3 regions of the Paenibacillus sp. p3-SID867 genome follow, and region 2 is predicted to be linked to each of the others. Evidence: predicted binding sites of a transcription regulator. Region 2 holds the regulator's gene; each other region holds the start of a gene.

Region 1 (6,415 bases), on a different contig from region 2:
CCGTCCACGGCGCGAATCGGGTATACACGAACCTGGCCTTGATCCGGAGCCTGTACGAGGCCGGTTGAAAGCTCGATCTTCCAATCGTATAACGGATCGTAGATGTAGTGCCCGGATACGATGGCTTCCGAGAGCGGCCCTCCTTTGGGATGCGGGCTTTGATTGTCCAGCGCAAACCATTGATGATCCGAAGTCCGGAAGACGGCAATCTCCCGGTCTCCGAGATGGACCACCCTTCCGAGCTGTGACAGAAAATCATTTTCGTTCCCTACCGTAATAAATCTTTCGGTTTCCATAACATGCAGCCTCCACTTCTCTTGTCTATTCCGATCCATACTGCGACAAACTCTCTGTGCTCAGGCGGCAAGAGGGGAGTAGGTTCCTCCCTCTTCTATTTGCTGATCACTGGTCTTGCATCCTCGAATAACGTATAACGCAGCTTCTCGTCGTTCAGCACTTTCTTCCAAGGATCCTCAACTTGCTGCAGGGCAAGCTCGATTCTCTCCACCAGTTCCTTACGCTGCTTCGGATCGTCCAGGATAACGGCTCGGATTTGTTCCAGTCCCAAGCGTTCTACCCACTCCGAGGTTCTCTCCAAGTACTTACCGGTTTCACGGTAATACTGCATCAGGGCTCCGCAGATTTCGACCAGCTCTTCATCCGTTTTCACTTTGCAGAACGAATCCGCCAGACGTGCCTTCGTGCCGCCGTTGCCTCCAACGAATATTTCCCATCCACCGTCATTGCCAACGATCCCGATATCTTTCGTGCACGACTCGGCACAGTTTCGCGGACATCCGTTGACCGCCATTTTAAATTTCGCCGGAAAATCCAGTCTTTCGAATTTCTCCTCGAGGAATGCTCCCATGCCCATCGAATCCTGCGTACCGAAACGGCAGAATTGGGATCCTACACAGGTCTTCACGGTCCGCAGCGATTTGGCATATGCATAACCCGACGGCATATCGAGCTCTTCCCAGACGCTCGGCAAGTCTTCCTTCTTAACACCGATGAGGTCCAGACGCTGTCCGCCGGTAACCTTGACAACCTTCACATTATATTTAAGCGATACATCCGCGATTTTCTTCAAATCCTCCGGCGTGGTAACGCCGCCGTACATTCTTGGGACTACCGTATATGTGCCGTCTTTCTGAATGTTGGCGTTCATCCGTTCGTTGACAAAACGGGATTCCCTCTCCTCCTGATGGGTTACCGGGTTCAGCATGGCCAGATAATAATGAATGGCCGGGCGGCATTTCGAGCAGCCTTCCGGGTTGCTGAAGTTCAGAACATGCATGACTTCCTTCGTTGTGGTAAGTCCCTTCGCACGGATTTCCGCGACGATTTCATCCCGATCGAGTGTCGTGCATGGGCATATGCCTTGTTTGCCTGCGGCCTTAAAGCCATCACCCAATACGCTCTGGAGTATTTGCTCCACGACAGGTTTGCAGCCGCCGCACGAGCGGGTAGCACCTGTGCAAGCTTTGATCTCATCCACTGTCGTATGACCTTGAAGAGTAATGGCATCCACGATGGCTTTTTTGGTTACGCCGTTGCAGCCGCATACGATCTCATCGTCGGGCATCTTTTCCAGCGAAAATGCCTTGCCGCCTCCTGTCCCTGCATGATCCGTGCCCATGATCGAATCATATATCTCATCCGTCATGGCTGTCTTTTTCCGAATCATGGATTGAAGGCTTGCCGAATCGCTCACATCTCCGAACAATATCGCCCCGACAATGATATTGTCGCGGATTAATATTTTCTTATAAGTCTTGCGCCAATCATCTTTCGCGGTGATCACCGCGTGTTCGGCTTGCTCCATGAACTCTCCGGCAGAGAATACATCAACACCGCTGATTTTCAGCTTCGTCGATACAATGCTTCCCTCGTAAGGCTGGCCTTCCACGCCGCACAGATGTTTCGCCAGTACCTGTCCCTGTTCGAACAACGGCGCAACCAGGCCGTAGCAAACGCCCCGATGCTCGCAGCATTCGCCAACCGCATACACATCCGGCCAGGAAGTTTGAAGATAATCATTAACTACGATTCCCCGGTTCACTTCGATTCCGCTCGCTTGGGCGATTCCCGTGTTCGCTCTGATGCCCACTGCCATGACCACCAGGTCGGCTTCAAGCTCATCCCCATCCTTGAACCGGAGTCCCGTGACTCTGGTATCTCCCAATATTTCGGTTGTTTGTTTGCCTAGTAGGAAGTTGATACCCTGCTGTTCAAGCTCCCTTTTCAGCATGCCGGATGCCATCGAATCCAACTGGCTTTCCATCAAATCCTGCATGAGATGAACCACCGTCACCTCCATGCCGAGGCTGACCAATCCCTTGGCAGCTTCCAGACCCAGAAGTCCCCCGCCGATGACTGCCGCTTTCTTGTACGCCTTAGCGGCCTCCAGCATCTGGTTGCAATCGGCTATGTTACGGAAACCGATAACGCCTTCTTTGTCACTACCCGGTACAGGTAATATAAAAGGCTTCGAGCCCGTTGCTATCATTACTTTGTCATAAGGCACCGTCAATCCGTTATCAGCTGTCACGACCTTGCGCTCTCCATCAATAGCTGTTACGGTGACACCCGTGTGCAAAGTGATATGGTTATCCTCGTACCATTTCCAATCATTCAATACAATGTCATCCAAGGTTTTGCTGCCTTCCAACACATACGACAGCATAATGCGGTTATAATTCGGATGAGGCTCCTGTCCAATGACGGTGATGTCAAAACTCCCACCCAATTTAATGATTTGCTCAACCGTGCTAATCCCGGCAATACCGTTGCCAATGACAACTAACTTTTCTCTCTTTATATTGGACATAAGTTTGATTCCTCCCCAACACGTTTATCTAGATCGTGGTATTCCGTTCCTTTCACATAAATTATATCGTCTGACGGCATTATTTTTTGTGATATATTTCACATAAATCGTTAAAATTTTAAACAAAAATGCAAATAACCCTGTCCGCGTCGGAACAAGGTTATGATGAGAAAACTCTCTATATAATATCGGCTTCCATATAGGCTCGTTCGCCGCTCTGCACTTTTAAATAAGGGCGAATACCCGCAAACCCCTTCTCGTCCAGATTCACCCCGGTCATCCAGTTCCCCTCCAATAAACCACCATCTGATTGCATAGTGACGGCAGGCGCCTGAATATGCTCCTGATACAGAACGATGCCGGCCTGTATGGTCTTAAAGGCTTTTCCTTGCTCCACCAACGGTACAGCGCTGATATACGTAGGCACAAAGTAATTCGCAATCACATCCAGCTCTTCCCCGTCAAAAAACGGCTCGCTGCCAAGGAAGGGATGCATCATCACGATTTTCTCATAGAGTGACCAGATGATCATCTGCAGAAATCTTCCCGTTCGTCCCCTATTCTGCCCGGTAGCATGAAATCGATCGGTTTCATAACCAATGAACTTCCATCCGCCGGGGGCTTTGACCCATTTCTGAAACATGACTGAAGCACTGGTACCGTTTTGGTTAAGGTGTTCTGCAGGTTCCGGGCTTGTTCCAGAAGCAGCTAACCACAGGGAGTCCGGCACATACTGGCTCAGCATCTGCTTGGTTTTCTCAAAAATATGAAGCACTTTTAATGAAGCGTTTTCAAGTTCTGAGATGTCCTCTTGTCCATAATGGAAACGGGAGATATACGTTCGCTTGGTCATGGGCTCGCCTCCTTGATATGCCGCTCTCGTTATTTACATCATATAGCAGCCGCGTCCGCTTGGTGCATGTCCACATATTCTTGCCGTAAATAAACAGGGACCATACTTCCGTTTAGAAAAAAAACCCTGAAATGAGGATGTCTCATGCCAGGGTTTAATCATCAAGGGGAGTCTTAAGATGACTCATCTTTCGACCCATTGTTCTGCCCAGGATGCAATTTGCTCCATCACCGGACGAAGTGCTTTGCCTTTTTCAGTCAGTTCATATTCAATACGTACCGGTGTTTCCGGATAGACATGACGAATCAGTATCCCTTCACATTCCAAATCCTTCATCCGCTCGGAGAGCATTTTATCGCTCATGGACGGAATCAAATTCGAAATATCCTTAAAGCGCTTAGGCCCGCTCATCAACGTTTGAATAATCAAACCGTTCCACCGTTTGCCCAGAAAAGAAAATGCAGATTCAAAACGGGGACACATCGTAACATTTGTAACTTCCATATCCCTTCACCTCTTTACGAAGTCACCTTGTTTATAGAAACTCATAAGCTTAGTCAAAAAAAACTAGAAAACTTACGAATTGTAAGTATGTTTCATTTTAGCACATTTCCGAGAAACTGAAAACCACCTAGCCCCTTTTTCCCATAAAATCAGCTTTTATCCCATAAAATACGAGCCAAAATATCCAAATCATTCTCGATCAATGTGGACAATTTCCTATTATACAGTACGGCCTCTGGATGGAACAGAGGGAATATCTTATAGGTTTCCTCCGAAAACATATAGCCTGCACTTGGATTCTCCGGGTCTGCTGCTTGCTGGACCGGGCCCTCCATCAGTTTGCCGTGCAGCGATGTCACCGTTTCATGGCTTCCGATTAACCGGTGCAGTGCCGTATTTCCCATGGGTGCGATAATGTGCGGGCGAACCCATCGGATCTCTTCATCAAGCAAAGGTGCATGGGCTAATATTTCCGCCTTCGTCGGTGTGCGATTAGAACGGCTGATGACGCTCTCGCCCGAGGATCTCACGATTAGCTTTTCCTTATAGGGCCTGCTTCTCATGGCACTGGTAATATACACTTGCTCCCGGGTCAGGGTCAGGCGTTCCAGGTAGGCATTCATCTCTTGCCCGGCCTGCCCTACAAAAGGTAAACCTTCCAGAACTTCATGGGCGCCGGGTGCTTCCCCAATAAACATAATCTTGGCGAAGCGGACTCCTCTCCCCAGCAGGAAGCCCTCTACGGGTTGATGGACAAGCTTGGCCTGGCATATGGCGATGATTGCGGGATCTACAGGTGCGCTTTGTACTTCATTCATGTGTACAGCCCCCCTTCTTGTATATCATACAATACCCCATACTTAGGTATATTCTATCCCTAGCCGTCAAAAACATTTCGGTGAACATTCACCGCCAACGATAAAACGAGCCGCTCAAGGGCTTCCCCTGAACGACTCGTTAACGCATGACTTCTTAATAAACGCTCGTAAACTTAGATTAAAACGGGAAGCGCGCGAACCGGCTGGCTGTTGCCAAAGGTTTGCTTGCCTGCTGTAGAATTAGCCCAGTTAATCGCATTGGTGATCACTTTCAGCACTTCGGGGTTGTAGTAGGTTGGATAGGTCTCATGCCCCGGACGGAAATAGAAAATGTTCCCATGACCACGCTTGAACGTGCAACCGCTGCGGAATACTTCGCCGCCTTCGAAATTGCTGACAAATACCAGCTCGTCTGGGGCTGGAATATCGAAGAACTCGCCGTACATTTCCTCGTGCTCGATGATGATCGGGCCTGTAATTCCTGCCGCAATCGGATGTGTCGGATTTACACTCCAAATAATTTCCTGTTCTCCTGCTTCGCGCCACTTCAAATCGCAGCTCGTGCCCATCAAAGCTTTGAACGGCTTGGAAAAATGTCCGGAATGAAGAACGATCAGACCCATGCCATCCTGCACGCGTTTTACGACCTTGCTTACGATTTCATCACTTACCTGGTCATGAGCCATATGCCCCCACCACAACAGCACATCGGTTGAATCTAGTACATCGTCCGTCAATCCATGCTCCGGCTGATCGAGCGTTGCCGTTCTGATAACGAAATCCGGATTTTGCAGACCCTCCGCCAAAGCTGTGTGAATCCCTGCTGGATAAACGTTCCGAACCTCATCATGGATTTTCTCGTGTACGAATTCATTCCAAATGGTTACGTTAAGCATCTTGCTGTTCCCCCTAATTGCTTATTCGGTTGTTACGCTAAGCTGTTAGACCCACCACATTTCTCCGAGCGGCTCTTCGATCAGCACTTGCTGAAGATTTTGCACCGCTTTGGAGAAGCCTTCTTCAATCGACATCAATCCATCTTCATGTTCAATGCTTACGACATAATCATATCCAACCAGACGAAGGGCACTCATCATATCCGCCCATTCCTTCACGTCATGCCCATAGCCTACGCTGCGGAACTGCCAAGCGCGATCCAGCATATTGGCATAAGACTGCATATCGGTCAGACCGTGCTTGTTCACGTTGATCGGGTCAATGCTTGTATCCTTCGCGTGGAAGTGGTGGATTGCCCCTTCGCGGCCCAAAATTTGAATCGCTTGAACAGGGTCGATCCCTTGCCACCACATATGACTCGGATCCAGGTTGGCACCGATCACTTCGCCTGCCGCTTCACGTAAACGGAGCAGCGTGCCAGGCGTATGAACGGAGAATCCGCCGTGCAATTCC
Region 2 (6,415 bases):
GAATTGCAGCTTGATGCATTTATTCGCGGTCAAGGTTATTACAAGTTGTTGATGTTCCAGCCGGCCATACAGCAGTTTGAGGCGGCCGCCACCGTATTTCCGGAAAGCCTTCTGATCAAGCTGTATATTGCGATGTCCCATCTTTATTTGGGGCAAACCATACCAGCATCCGATGTGTTGGTGTCCATCCTGCCCCTGGCAGACAACAAGAAGATGCGGGCGATGATATACAATGCGCTTGGATGCATCGAGGTGTTGAATGGACAGCAAGGGAAGGCCGAGGAGCATTTCGCACTGGCGATTCACAGCGACCCGACGCTTCCTGACCCCATTATCAATCTGGAGGTCTGCAAGCAGAATCGCGGTGAGCTCCAGTACGGCAGCCAATTGATCTCTTTGCTGTAAAAAATCAAGCTAAAACAAGAAGCGATGTCAGAGCTCATCCTTGAGACTTTGGTATCGCTTTTTGCCGTATGGAGCTTACGGAGGAGAGCGGGGATTTTTTACCCGGAATGTTCAAAACCCGCAACTTCTGGTATGCTGTTAATTAGTCTGGAGGAAAGGGATTTTATCGAAATGAAATTTGCCGTATTGGATTTTGAAACCACGGGCAACCAGTCAGCAGATGAGATCATTCAGGTTGGACTGGCCATCATCGAAGAGGATCGAAGCATCTCCCGCGTATACGGCACCTATGTCAATCCCGGGATTCCGATCCCTCCTTTTATTACCGGTTTGACCGGCATTTCCGACAGTGATGTAGCGGATGCTCCGTCATTGGAAGAAATGATGATGGAACTCGTGCCCATGCTCGACGATGTTGTATTGGTTGGGCATAATGTCGCTTTTGATTTTAACTTTTTGCAAAATGCACTCGATCGCTGCGGCTATTTACCGTTCAGCGGCCGAATTCTAGATACGATGCACTTCTTAAAAATATGTTTTCCCTCGCTGCCTTCTTATCAGCTTGGGATGGTGTCCTCTCATTTCGGCCTGGAGCATGACCGTCCGCATCAGGCGGACAGCGATGCACTTGCCACAGCCTATGCGCTGCTGAAATGCCTGGAGGAGATCGATGAGCTTCCACTGCTTACCGTGCAGCGGTTAAGCGACCTGTTTGCCGACGAGGACAGCGACTTGGCCTGGTTCTTTGACGGCATCCGTGCCGACAGGGAGCTCCAGGCAGTACAAGCCGGAGACACCCATACGTACTATCGTCAATTCGCCCTGGCTGTTGACGATTGGAACGATATTGCTCCTGCCAGGGATGAGACGGCGCCTAATCCCTTGGCTGATGTAAGCTTTGAGCAATACATGAATGATGTCCGTGAACGTCTAAAGGAAACGCTGCCTCATTACGAGAGCAGGGATGCCCAGGACATGATGTTCCAGGAAGTGATGCAGGCACTCGATAACAATAAACATCTATTGATCGAAGCCGGCACGGGAACAGGCAAATCCCTCGGGTATTTGCTGCCGTCGATTTATCAAAGCGTGAAGCAGGAACAGAAGGTTATGGTGAGCACGCATACGATCAACCTTCAAGAACAGCTGCGTGACCGGGATATTCCCCTGCTCACCCAGGTTGTTCCTTTTCCTTTTAAAGCGGCTATTTTCAAGGGAAGAGGCCATTATTTGTGTTTGAGAAAATTTGAACATAAAATAAATAGAAGAGATTTTCATACCCCGAAGGAAGATGTGATCACCGCGGCGCAGATGCTGGTCTGGCTGACCCAGACGGAGAACGGGGATGATGAGGAGCTGAACCTTGGCGGTCGCGGAGGGGATTTCTGGGAGACCATTTCCAGTGATTCGGATTCCTGCCTGGGCCGTGCCTGCCCATGGTTCCGCAAATGTTATTATCACAGGGCCAAACATGAAGCGGGCATCGCGGATGTTGTCATTACGAACCATTCGAAGCTGTTCACCGACGTGAAAGCGAATCACCAGCTGCTTCCTAGTTATGACCGTCTCGTCATCGATGAAGCGCATCATCTGGAGGACGTCGCCGGCAAGCACCTTGGCTTGCAGATGAAATATTTTTCGGTTGTCCACACGTTGACCCGTATGTACAAAGACAGCCGCAGCGGTCAGCTTCCGGCTCTTCGCCAGCTGCTGCAAGCGTCATCCCATGAGAAGGCTGTCGAGTGGTCTTCCGTCATCGACCGGATTTATCCGGATCTGATCACCGTCAAAGAGAATTGGGACCGGCTCAGCGATCAATTGTTCGGACTGCTTCCGGAGCGCGGAGACGCGACTCCGGGGGATGCCGGTCAATTCTCGCTTCGCTTATCGCCTCTGAAGAAGCCGAAGGATTGGAATTCGCTGGCTGAGCTGGAGCATCAAATTCATCTGACGCTGGGCGATGTCGTTCGCAAGGGTGATAAGCTGATTGCCGAAATGAAGGAAGATCTGGACGACTACAGCGCGGACAGTCTGTTAACAGACCTATCGGGTCTGTTTAAGGACCTGGCGGCACACCGCGAGGACCTGAGGACCTTCATGTCGCTGAACGATGAGGGTACGGTATACTGGATGGAGGCGAACGGCAACTTCCGCGGCAAATCGCTGCAGCTTTATGCGGTGCCCGTCGATGTCAGCACCCACTTAAAGGAATTGTTTTTTGACAAAAAACAAAGCGTGATCCTGACATCGGCGACCTTGTCGGTGGACAAATCGTTTCAGTTCATGATCGAGAATTTGGGTCTTCAGGAAGCGGCAGATAACGGCAACCTGAACACGGTCCTGCTGCCGTCCCCGTTTAATTACAGGGAGCAGGCTCTCCTTGTTGTGCCGCGCGATTTTCCGAGCGTGAAGGGCTCGGTCGGGGATGCACTCTTTGTGAATACACTTGTGCAATCATTGGCTGATACGGCCATCGCAACGCATGGTCGCATGCTTGTCCTGTTCACCTCGTACCGCATGCTGCGTCAGGTGCATGAGCCCTTGAAGGAGGCGCTGGGATCCAGCGATATTACGGTACTGGGACAAGGGATGGACGGAACCAGCCGTACCAAGTTAATCCGGAGATTCCAGGATAGCAGCGCTTCGGTTCTGCTGGGCACCAGCTCCTTCTGGGAAGGGGTAGATATACCCGGTGAGGCGCTCACCTGCCTCGCCATCGTCCGGCTGCCGTTCCAACCGCCGAATCACCCTCTGGTCGAAGCCAAGAGCGAGCTTCTGCAGCAGCAGAAGAAGAACCCGTTTATGAAGCTTTCGGTTCCGCAAGCGGTCATTCGCTTCAAACAGGGATTTGGCCGACTGGTACGGACCGCGCAGGATAAGGGAATTGTCATCGTCTACGATACTCGGGTCATTGAATCCTATTACGGGAAGTATTTCTTATATTCCTTGCCTGGACCGAAGATGGAGCACATGCCGACAGAGGGGATCGTTCCCCGAATTTCGGAATGGCTGCAGGAAGAGGCAGGCATAGAGAACCAAGCTGAATAAAGTGAAACCATGAACGAGCACAAACAAATGTAGTTATTAACCTATTATTAGGGGGAGCATGCATGAAATCGGAAAAAATTTCGGAAGCCGTGGTCCGCAGATTACCTGTATACTTGCGCTATTTGAATGAGCTTCAGAAAAGGGAGGTCTCCACGGTTTCCTCCCAGGAACTGGGGCAGAAACTGGACCTCAATCCTGCTCAAATTCGTAAGGACCTAGCGTATTTCGGTGATTTTGGACGGAAAGGGATCGGATATGACGTATCTTATCTGATCGAGAAAATTCGCCAGATTCTAAAGCTGGACCAGAAGATCAATGTCGCATTGATTGGGGCCGGTAATCTTGGACATGCATTATCGAATTACAATGCATTTCTGAAGGACAATATGAAGATTGTGGCGGTTTTCGATTCGTATTCTCCCAAAGTTGGTATGAAAATTAACAATTTGGTCGTACAGCCGATGGAGGAGCTGGAGAAGACGGTTCATGAGTACGGCATTCGTATCGGGATTATCACCGTTCCGGATTTTGAGGCGCAGAATGTAGCGAATCAACTTATCGCGGCAGGCATCGAGGCTATCCTGAATTTTGCGCCGACCATCCTGAAAGCTCCATCCCATATCCGGATTCATACGGCAGATTTTACTACCGATTTGCAGAGTTTGGCCTATTATTTGGATAACGGCAAGGAGGATGCAGCACATGACGACAACGAAGTGGATGGTTAAAAACGGAACGTTTGCGGTACTAGAGGAAGGCAGATCCGTGTTACGCGGATATATGGTCGTGGAGAACGACCGGATCACCTACCTGGGTGAAGAAGAGCCGACTGTCCAAGAGGGAACAGAAATCATCGACGGAACCCATCTGTTTTTCCTGCCTGGATTGGTGAACACGCACGGACATGCGGCCATGTCGCTTCTTCGCGGGTATGGCGACGATCTGGCACTACAGGTATGGCTTCAGGAAAAAATGTGGCCGATGGAAGCCAAATTCACGGCCGACGATGTATACTGGGGAACCTCACTCTCCGTGCTGGAGATGATCAAAGGCGGAACCACGACATTTGTGGATATGTATGATCATATGGATCAGGTTGCAAAGGTAGTGGAGGACTCAGGCATGCGCGGCGTTCTGACACGCGGTGTCATCGGATTATGTCCGCCTGAGGTGCAGCAGCAGAAGTTGGATGAGGCGGTTGCATTCGCGAAAGACTGGCATGGTCAGGCTGACGGTAGGATTACGACGATGATCTCACCGCATGCACCCTATACGTGCCCGCCGGATTTCATCGAAAAATTCGTGCAAGCATCACATGATTTGAATTTGCCTTTGCATACGCATATGTCCGAAACGGAAACGGAAGTCGCTCAGAATGTAAATGACTACGGACTTCGCCCTGTTGCCCATCTAGAGAAGCTTGGCATGTTCTCCCGTCCAACGCTGCTTGCGCATGCCGTCCATCTAACCGATGAAGAAATCGAAATTCTGGCCAAACATCAAGTTATGGTTTCGCATAATCCAGGCAGCAATTTGAAGCTTGCCAGCGGCATCGCTCGCGTGCCTGAACTGCTGAAAGCCGGGGTCACCGTGTCTTTGGGTACCGATGGACCTGCCAGCAATAATAATCTGGATATGTTTGAAGAGATGCGGCTGGCCGCACTGATCCATAAAGGAGTAAGCGGGGATCCAACCGCAATTCCAGCATCCGAAGCGCTTCGGATGGGTACAGAATATGGAGCCAAGTCAGCCTTCCTTACGGATATTGGTACGCTTGCGGTAGGTATGAAGGCAGATATGATCGCACTGAACACGGATCAGGCGCACTTCCTTCCGAAGACGGATTACATTTCTCATGCTATCTACTCCGCCAGTGCGAAGGATGTTGAGCATGTATGGGTTGACGGCAAGCAGGTAGTGAAGAATGGCGCGAGTCTTACTCTCGATGAGGAACGTATCCGCCGGGAAGCGCAGCGTGCCTTTGAGCGTCTTACAACCCTCTAGGGAATAATCAAGGGGAGCGAGGAAGACGGATTTGAAGAAAAAAACGAAGTGGATATTGCTGAGTGTATCCGGCGTGCTGCTGTTACTGCTTGGTTTACAGCTCTATTATTCATATGTGATGAAAGATGCTTGGAATGAAGAAAGAATGGCAATTGCTGCCGCCAAACAGCATGGCCAATTGGTTACGTCCGGGAAGACCTATAAATCGGTGTGGGGCGAGGACAATAACTACTGGGTGATAAGCGGGAAGGATCAGGACAATCAAGACCGTATGGTATGGGTGAAATTTACGGATGACAACGTACCTGTTGCAGGTGCCGAGGCTGTCCAATCCGTTTTGCTGAATACGGGGTTGTCTGAAGACCAGATGCGGGATCAGATTTATAACGAATTGCCTGGCGTAGAAATTAAGCGGCTGCTGCCTGGAATGTATGAGGGCGAGTATGCTTGGCAGCTGCAGTATGAACACAACGGTCAGCGCGGTTATCGGTTTTATCGTTTTCAAGACGGTAACACCATCGGTAATGACATTATTCTTCCAAATCAATAAATAAGAAGCAGAGAGGGGCCCTTTAATATTGGCGGGTTCCTCTCTTATTTCTCTATAATTGTAAGCGTATTCAGAAATAATATGGAAAAACTGTTCTAAATATTTTCACAGACATGCATGAAAAAGTATATAAGATGTGATATACTCATACTTGTACAAAATGAGCATATAAACTACATGCATCCCTATATATCGTTGTTATATGTATTATTGTGTTGCAACATGATAGACAAAATTTCATACAGAAATGAAGGAGGAACTTCATGAAACTACGCATTGTACCTATCGTGCTGACTGTCGTGATCTCAGCATCGGTTCTCTTTGGCGGATGGTTTCTGTATCGGCAGATGGCTTTGCAAAATCCGCTGGCCAATGTTGTGTCACAATATGACGGCGTGAAGGATTCAC
Region 3 (6,415 bases), on a different contig from region 2:
CCGATTATACCGGATTCGTGCTGCCGGATGCTTTTGTTGTCGGATACGGACTTGATTATGCCGAGCATTACCGGAACCTCCCCTACATCGGGATTTTGAAGCCGGAAATCTACAGCAGTTAAACCGCGCCAATGGGCTGCTATCTCAGTTCAGGGCCCTTTGTTGAGATGGCCAGACAGGCTGTGGTAAAATATCTTATGTGTCTTGAGAGGAGGTAGGGGATGAGTCGGTTCATCCGGAATTCTGGTTTTTATTTGATTCTATTTTTAGTCGTGGTGGGCATAGTACAATTCGTCACTAATGGCGGCGAGCAAGCCGATGCCCCTAGTTATAATCAACTGCGGCAGGAAGTCAAAGCTAACAACATAGAGGAAATGACGGTACAATTTGACGGTTACGCTTATCTGGTGACCGGTAAGTATAGGGAGATTTCCGAAGAGAAAAAATCAGAGAATTTCTCAACCTATATTCCTGCCACGGATGCAGCGATGCAAGAGCTGACTGCAGCCAGTGAGAGCAACAATGTCAAACTGTCCGTGGTGCCAATGGAAGGCCAAAGCATTTGGCTGACATTGCTTTCATCCTTTATTCCGCTCATCATTATGTTTGTTCTGTTCTTCTTCCTGTTTAATCAGGCTCAGGGCGGCGGCGGCAAAGTGATGAACTTTGGTAAGAGCAAAGCCCGCTTATATAATGAAGAGAAGAAACGGATTACATTTGAAGATGTAGCCGGAGCAGATGAAGAGAAGCAGGAGCTCGTTGAAGTTGTTGACTTCTTGAAGGATCCGCGTAAGTTCAACACGGTTGGCGCTCGCATTCCGAAGGGCGTTCTGCTTGTCGGCCCTCCGGGAACAGGTAAGACGCTCCTGGCTCGTGCCGTTGCTGGTGAAGCAGGAGTGCCGTTCTTCAGTATTTCCGGTTCCGACTTCGTTGAGATGTTTGTCGGTGTCGGTGCTTCTCGTGTACGTGACTTGTTCGAGAACGCGAAGAAGAATGCACCATGTATCATCTTCATCGATGAGATTGATGCAGTAGGTCGTCAGCGTGGCGCTGGTCTTGGCGGCGGTCATGACGAGCGTGAACAGACACTCAACCAGTTGCTGGTTGAAATGGACGGTTTCGGAGCGAACGAAGGCATTATCATCGTTGCTGCGACCAACCGCCCGGATATTTTGGACCCGGCGCTTCTTCGTCCGGGACGTTTTGACCGTCAGATTACCGTAGATCGCCCGGATGTGAAGGGCCGTGAAGCGGTACTGAAGGTTCATGCACGCAACAAACCATTGACGAAGGATGTTAAACTCGACATCATCGCCAAACGTACAACCGGTTTTACAGGCGCCGATCTGGAGAATCTCCTGAATGAGGCTGCCTTGCTTGCGGCTCGCCGCAACCGTAAAGATATTTCCATGCGAGAAGTGGATGAGGCGATTGACCGCGTTATCGTTGGTACGGAGAAACGCAGCCGCGTGATCAGTGACCGCGAGAAACGCATCGTGGCATACCATGAAGCAGGTCATACCATTGTGGGTTACTTCCTCGAGCATGCGGATACGGTGCATAAGGTAACGATTATCCCTCGTGGCCGTGCCGGCGGATATGTCATTATGATGCCGAAGGAAGATCGGATGCTCGTGACGAAGCAGGAATTGCTGGATCGCGTAACCGGTTTGCTTGGCGGACGTGTCGCTGAGGAGCTGTTCATCGGTGAAATCGGGACCGGGGCATACAGTGACTTCCAGCAAGCAACAGGCATTATCCGCAGCATGGTTGTGGAATACGGTATGAGTGAGAAGCTCGGACCGATGCAGTTCGGTACATCCCAAGGACAAGTGTTCCTTGGACGTGATATCGGACATGAGCAGAACTATAGTGATGCAATCGCTTATGAGATCGATCAGGAAATGCAGCGATTCATTAATGATTGCTATGAGAAATGTAAAGAGATCCTGAATAAGCATGCTAAAGAGGTTCACCTGATTGCGAACACGCTCCTCGAGATGGAAACGCTGGAGCTTGAGCAAATCAAGAATCTCATTGAGACCGGATCAGCTGAAGGCAACGGCAGTGGCGACGGTGAAGGAGAAGGTTCTTCCGAGAATGGTGAACCGATCATCGACAACATTGGCGACGTGAAGGTTCGCATCCAAGGGAAAGAAGACGGCGAGCAGCCGACTTCCACGGAAGAAATTCCGAACAACCCGATGGATTCGAATGATCCAGGGCCAGAGCGCAAAGATTCGGAACGCAAGGATCCTCCAGGCGGATCGGACAACGGTAACAGCAGCTTAACGTAATATTTGCTGATAAAACCTCGAATACCGAATAAAATTGAAGAACCGGAGAACGATAATTCGTTTTCCGGTTCTTTTTGTGCTTTCTATCACATTGACAGGGGGCAGAATGAACGTGTACATTAGTTGTTAAATAAGGATGCGAATCCTTTCACAAAGGTGGAAACCATCCTGAAAGTCACATGGTCATCAGCGGCGAACTGCCGGACTATATAAGGGGAGAGGGTCGATCATGGAAGCGTTGGCACTGGAGCGTAAGGCAGAACAGAACCGTGAACTGCGTGAGCGGTTAATGCAATTGAAGAAGGAACGTAACGCAATCATTTTGGCACATTATTATCAACGGGATGAAATACAAGAGGTTGCTGATTTCCGGGGGGATTCCTTCCTGCTCGCGCAGAAGGCAGCACAAACGGATGCCGAGGTTATCGTTTTTTGCGGTGTACATTTTATGGGCGAAAGCGCTAAAATTCTGGCACCGGGCAAAACGGTTCTTATACCCGATGAGCGGGCCGGCTGCCCTATGGCGGACATGGTGAACGTTGACGGACTGCGGAAGCTGAAAGCGCAGCATCCGAAAGCCAAAGTGGTCACGTACATCAATTCATCGGCTGAGATCAAAGCTGAGACGGATATCTGCTGTACTTCATCCAATGCCGTGAAAGTGATTCAGTCGGTGGATTCGGATGAAATTATATGGGTGCCTGACAAAAATCTGGGGCATTATGTTCAGCAGCATACCGACAAGAAGCTCATTATCTGGGAAGGGTACTGCAACACGCATGACATGCTGACGGTGAAGGATGTCGTCGAGATGAAGGCCAAATATCCTCATGCTGAATTTGTGGTGCATCCGGAATGCCGTCCGGAGGTTGTTGCGATGGGGGATTTTGTAGGAAGTACCACCGCCATCCTGGAGTATTGCAAGAATTCATCGGCCAAGGAGTTTATCGTGGGTACTGAGGACGGAACCGGTTATCAGCTTCGACTGGATAGCCCGGATAAATCGTTCCATTTCGCTACGAAATTCCTGGTGTGTCCGAATATGAAAGTGAATAACCTCAAAAAGCTGGTTAAAGCGTTGGAAACGATGAAGCCGCAAATTTACGTGCCGCCGGTCGTTGCAGAGAAAGCCAGAACTTCATTAGAGCGCATGTTACAGGTTAAGTAGCATGCGCTACTCTTTCGTGAAAAGACAGGTGAGGCATCGTGATACCGCAGTATTTAATTGATTTTGAGCTGAACGATCTTCCGGTAGTTGAGACGGACGTCATCGTGATCGGTTCAGGCATTGCGGGTTTATATACGGCGATCATGGCAAGTGCGACTCAAAATGTGCTGCTGATTACGAAGAAATCGCTGCTCGAAAGCAACACGCGTTACGCGCAGGGAGGAATTGCAGCCGTAACTGCTGAGGATGACTCTCCGGCCTATCATCGGCAGGATACCCTCTTGGCAGGGGCGGGCTTATGTTCATCTGCCGCGGTGGATGTCCTTGTAAACGAGGGGCCGGTTGGCGTTCAAGAGTTGATTCGGCTCGGTACGATGTTTGATGTGGAGAATGGCGAGCTCGCGCTGACCCAAGAAGGCGCACACAGTCACCGCCGGATCCTTCATGCCAACGGGGATGCTACCGGATATGAAATTGTGCGTGCCCTTTCCATTCAGGTTGAAATGCTTCACAATATAGAGGTGTGGGACGATCATTTTGTCATTGACCTGGTTACCGAGCAGGGAGTATGTCATGGCGCCTTGGTACAAATGCCTGATGGAAAACGGGTATTCGTTCGTGGACGGGCGACGGTTATGTGTTCCGGCGGCGCCGGTCAATTGTACCGGTATACAACCAATCCGGAGGTTGCCACAGCCGATGGCGTTGCCATGGCTTATCGGGCAGGCGCAGAAATTCGGGATATGGAGTTTATACAATTCCACCCGACGGCGCTTAGCTATCCAGGGGCACCCCGATTCCTAATATCAGAGGCGGTTCGGGGTGAAGGCGCTGTTCTTCGGAATATACGAGGGGAACGGTTCATGCCCAGATACCATGATTTACTGGAGCTAGCACCGCGGGATATCGTAGCGCGGGCTATTGTCAGTGAGATGGAAGCAACGGGGTCTACCTTTGTTTATCTGGATATTACCCATGAGTCGCCGGAAATGGTCAGACATCGATTCCCAACGATTTATGAAACCTGCATGCAGTATGGACTCGATTTATCGTCAGATTGGATTCCGGTCTCCCCGGCTGCGCATTATATGATGGGGGGCATCAAAACCAATCTGCACGGCGAGAGCAGCGTGAAACGTTTATTTGCTTGCGGGGAGGTATCGTCTACCGGTGTCCACGGGGCGAACCGTTTGGCCAGCAATTCGCTGTCGGAGGCGATTGTGTATGGTAGTCGTATTGTCGAGCGCATTAAGAGCCTGCCGGAACCTTCAGGCGATCCGCTTCATGTATCATTCCACCTCGGTCGCAAGGACGCTCCGTCCCAAGCGATGGTGGAAAAACGCTTGAAGCTACAGAAGGTGATGGTGCGTTATGCAGGACTTCGGAGAAATCGGGATACTCTATTAAGAGCAGCGGAAGAGCTCGGCCGTCAGCTGCCATTGTTCCAATCCGTGCTCTCCAAGCGTGAGGAATACGAGTTTGCCAACATGCTCACAGCATCCCTGCTCGTGGTTCAGGGTGCGCTGGGTCGTGAAGAAAGCCGGGGAGCCCACTATCGTGAGGATTTCCCGGAGCGGAATGACAGCGTATGGCAGAAACATATTGTCCATACACGGGATCAAGAAATGACGGAGGAATTAAGCGATGATGTTTAACGGATACAACGATGGCCTTCTCCAGAGTATACGGACTTGGCTGCAGGAGGATATCGGGTCGGGGGACATTACGACCCTCACCACCATTGAGCCGGGTCATGAATCCAAGGGCGTTATTCATGCCAAGGAGGCAGGAATCGTAGCAGGCATGCCGGTTGCAGAGCTGGTATTCGAAACGGTTGATCCGTCGCTGACGTTTACGGCATTGGTCCGTGATGGGGACGAGGTTGAAAAAGGAACGGTTCTCGCCGAAGTGGAAGGAAGCACTCACCGTATTTTGACAGGCGAGCGTCTTGCTTTGAATTTGCTTCAGCGTCTGTCGGGTATTGCAACAAGAACGCGTTCTTTTGTTGATGTGCTTGAGGGGTTGCCAACGAGGCTGGTGGATACCCGCAAAACGACGCCAGGCCACCGAATGCTTGAGAAATATGCTGTTCAGGTTGGCGGCGGCGCGAACCATCGTTTCGGCCTGTACGATGCCGTCATGATTAAGGATAATCACATTAAGGGTGCAGGCGGAATCGTGCAAGCGGTCAGCCGTGCAAGAGCCCATATTCCACATACCATGACTATAGAAGTTGAAACCGAGAGCTTGGCGCAGGTAGAGGAAGCACTGGCTGCAGGCGCAGATATTATTATGCTGGATAACATGAGTCATGACATGATGGCGGAGTCTGTTAGAAGAATAAAGGCCAAGGCCCCTCATGTTCGCGTTGAAGCATCGGGGAACGTGACGCTGGAGACCGTGCGCGGGATTGCTGAAACCGGGGTCGACGTCATATCCGTTGGACGGCTGACTTATTCTTTCCATAGTCTCGATATCAGTTTGGATCTAAATGCGAAGAAAGGAGGGACAGAGAGTTGATTCTGGTTGTGGATGTAGGGAATACCAATATTGTACTGGGTGTGTATCAGGGAAAGAAGCTGCTGCATGATTTTCGAATCAGTACATCGCGTCAGTCCACCGTGGATGAATACGGTGTATTGATTCACAATTTGTTTCAAATGTCCAATATACTGGTAAGCCAAATCGAAGGCGTTATTGTTTCTTCCGTAGTTCCTCCCCTTGTGCGTGTGGTCGAGGAGATGTGCAATAAATATATTGGCAAGGCGCCCCTGATCGTAGGACCAGGCATCAAAACCGGACTTAATCTGCGGTATGAAAACCCGCGCGAGGTTGGCGCTGATCGGATTGTGAATGCAGTAGCAGCCGTCGAGCAGTACGGGGGCCCGCTGATTGTGGTGGATTTCGGTACGGCGACGACGTTTGATTGCATCGATGAGGCAGGCAATTA

Evidence for each region. The regulator Rex, encoded in region 2, represses fermentation and respiration genes when NADH is low (regulators of the CRP and FNR family bind a similar motif). The targets are predictions, from matches to a motif close to TTGTGAAATATTTCACAA.
Region 1: a site for Rex is predicted at 2,917-2,934, ahead of nirB (nitrite reductase large subunit NirB). Genes of this name have one in related genera too.
Region 3: a site for Rex is predicted at 2,434-2,451, ahead of nadA (quinolinate synthase NadA). Genes of this name have one in related genera too.

What each region holds. Positions count from the first base shown of each region.
Region 1 is NZ_JAMBDM010000001.1:123,317-129,731, forward strand. Features, by position in the region: gene nirD (nitrite reductase small subunit NirD) at 1-296, opposite strand, end outside; gene nirB (nitrite reductase large subunit NirB) at 392-2,830, opposite strand; gene M4D81_RS00670 (hypothetical protein) at 3,009-3,683, opposite strand; gene M4D81_RS00675 (winged helix-turn-helix transcriptional regulator) at 3,867-4,187, opposite strand; gene M4D81_RS00680 (uracil-DNA glycosylase) at 4,337-5,005, opposite strand; gene M4D81_RS00685 (ThuA domain-containing protein) at 5,179-5,901, opposite strand; gene M4D81_RS00690 (sugar phosphate isomerase/epimerase family protein) at 5,947-6,415, opposite strand, start outside.
Region 2 is NZ_JAMBDM010000024.1:41,816-48,230, forward strand. Features, by position in the region: gene M4D81_RS30430 (hypothetical protein) at 1-405, shown strand, start outside; gene dinG (ATP-dependent DNA helicase DinG) at 577-3,453, shown strand; gene M4D81_RS30440 (redox-sensing transcriptional repressor Rex) at 3,516-4,181, shown strand; gene M4D81_RS30445 (amidohydrolase) at 4,156-5,457, shown strand; gene M4D81_RS30450 (cell wall elongation regulator TseB-like domain-containing protein) at 5,489-6,007, shown strand; gene M4D81_RS30455 (hypothetical protein) at 6,271-6,415, shown strand, end outside.
Region 3 is NZ_JAMBDM010000027.1:43,193-49,607, forward strand. Features, by position in the region: gene hpt (hypoxanthine phosphoribosyltransferase) at 1-122, shown strand, start outside; gene ftsH (ATP-dependent zinc metalloprotease FtsH) at 222-2,297, shown strand; gene nadA (quinolinate synthase NadA) at 2,527-3,465, shown strand; gene nadB (L-aspartate oxidase) at 3,504-5,120, shown strand; gene nadC (carboxylating nicotinate-nucleotide diphosphorylase) at 5,110-5,985, shown strand; gene M4D81_RS31565 (type III pantothenate kinase) at 5,982-6,415, shown strand, end outside.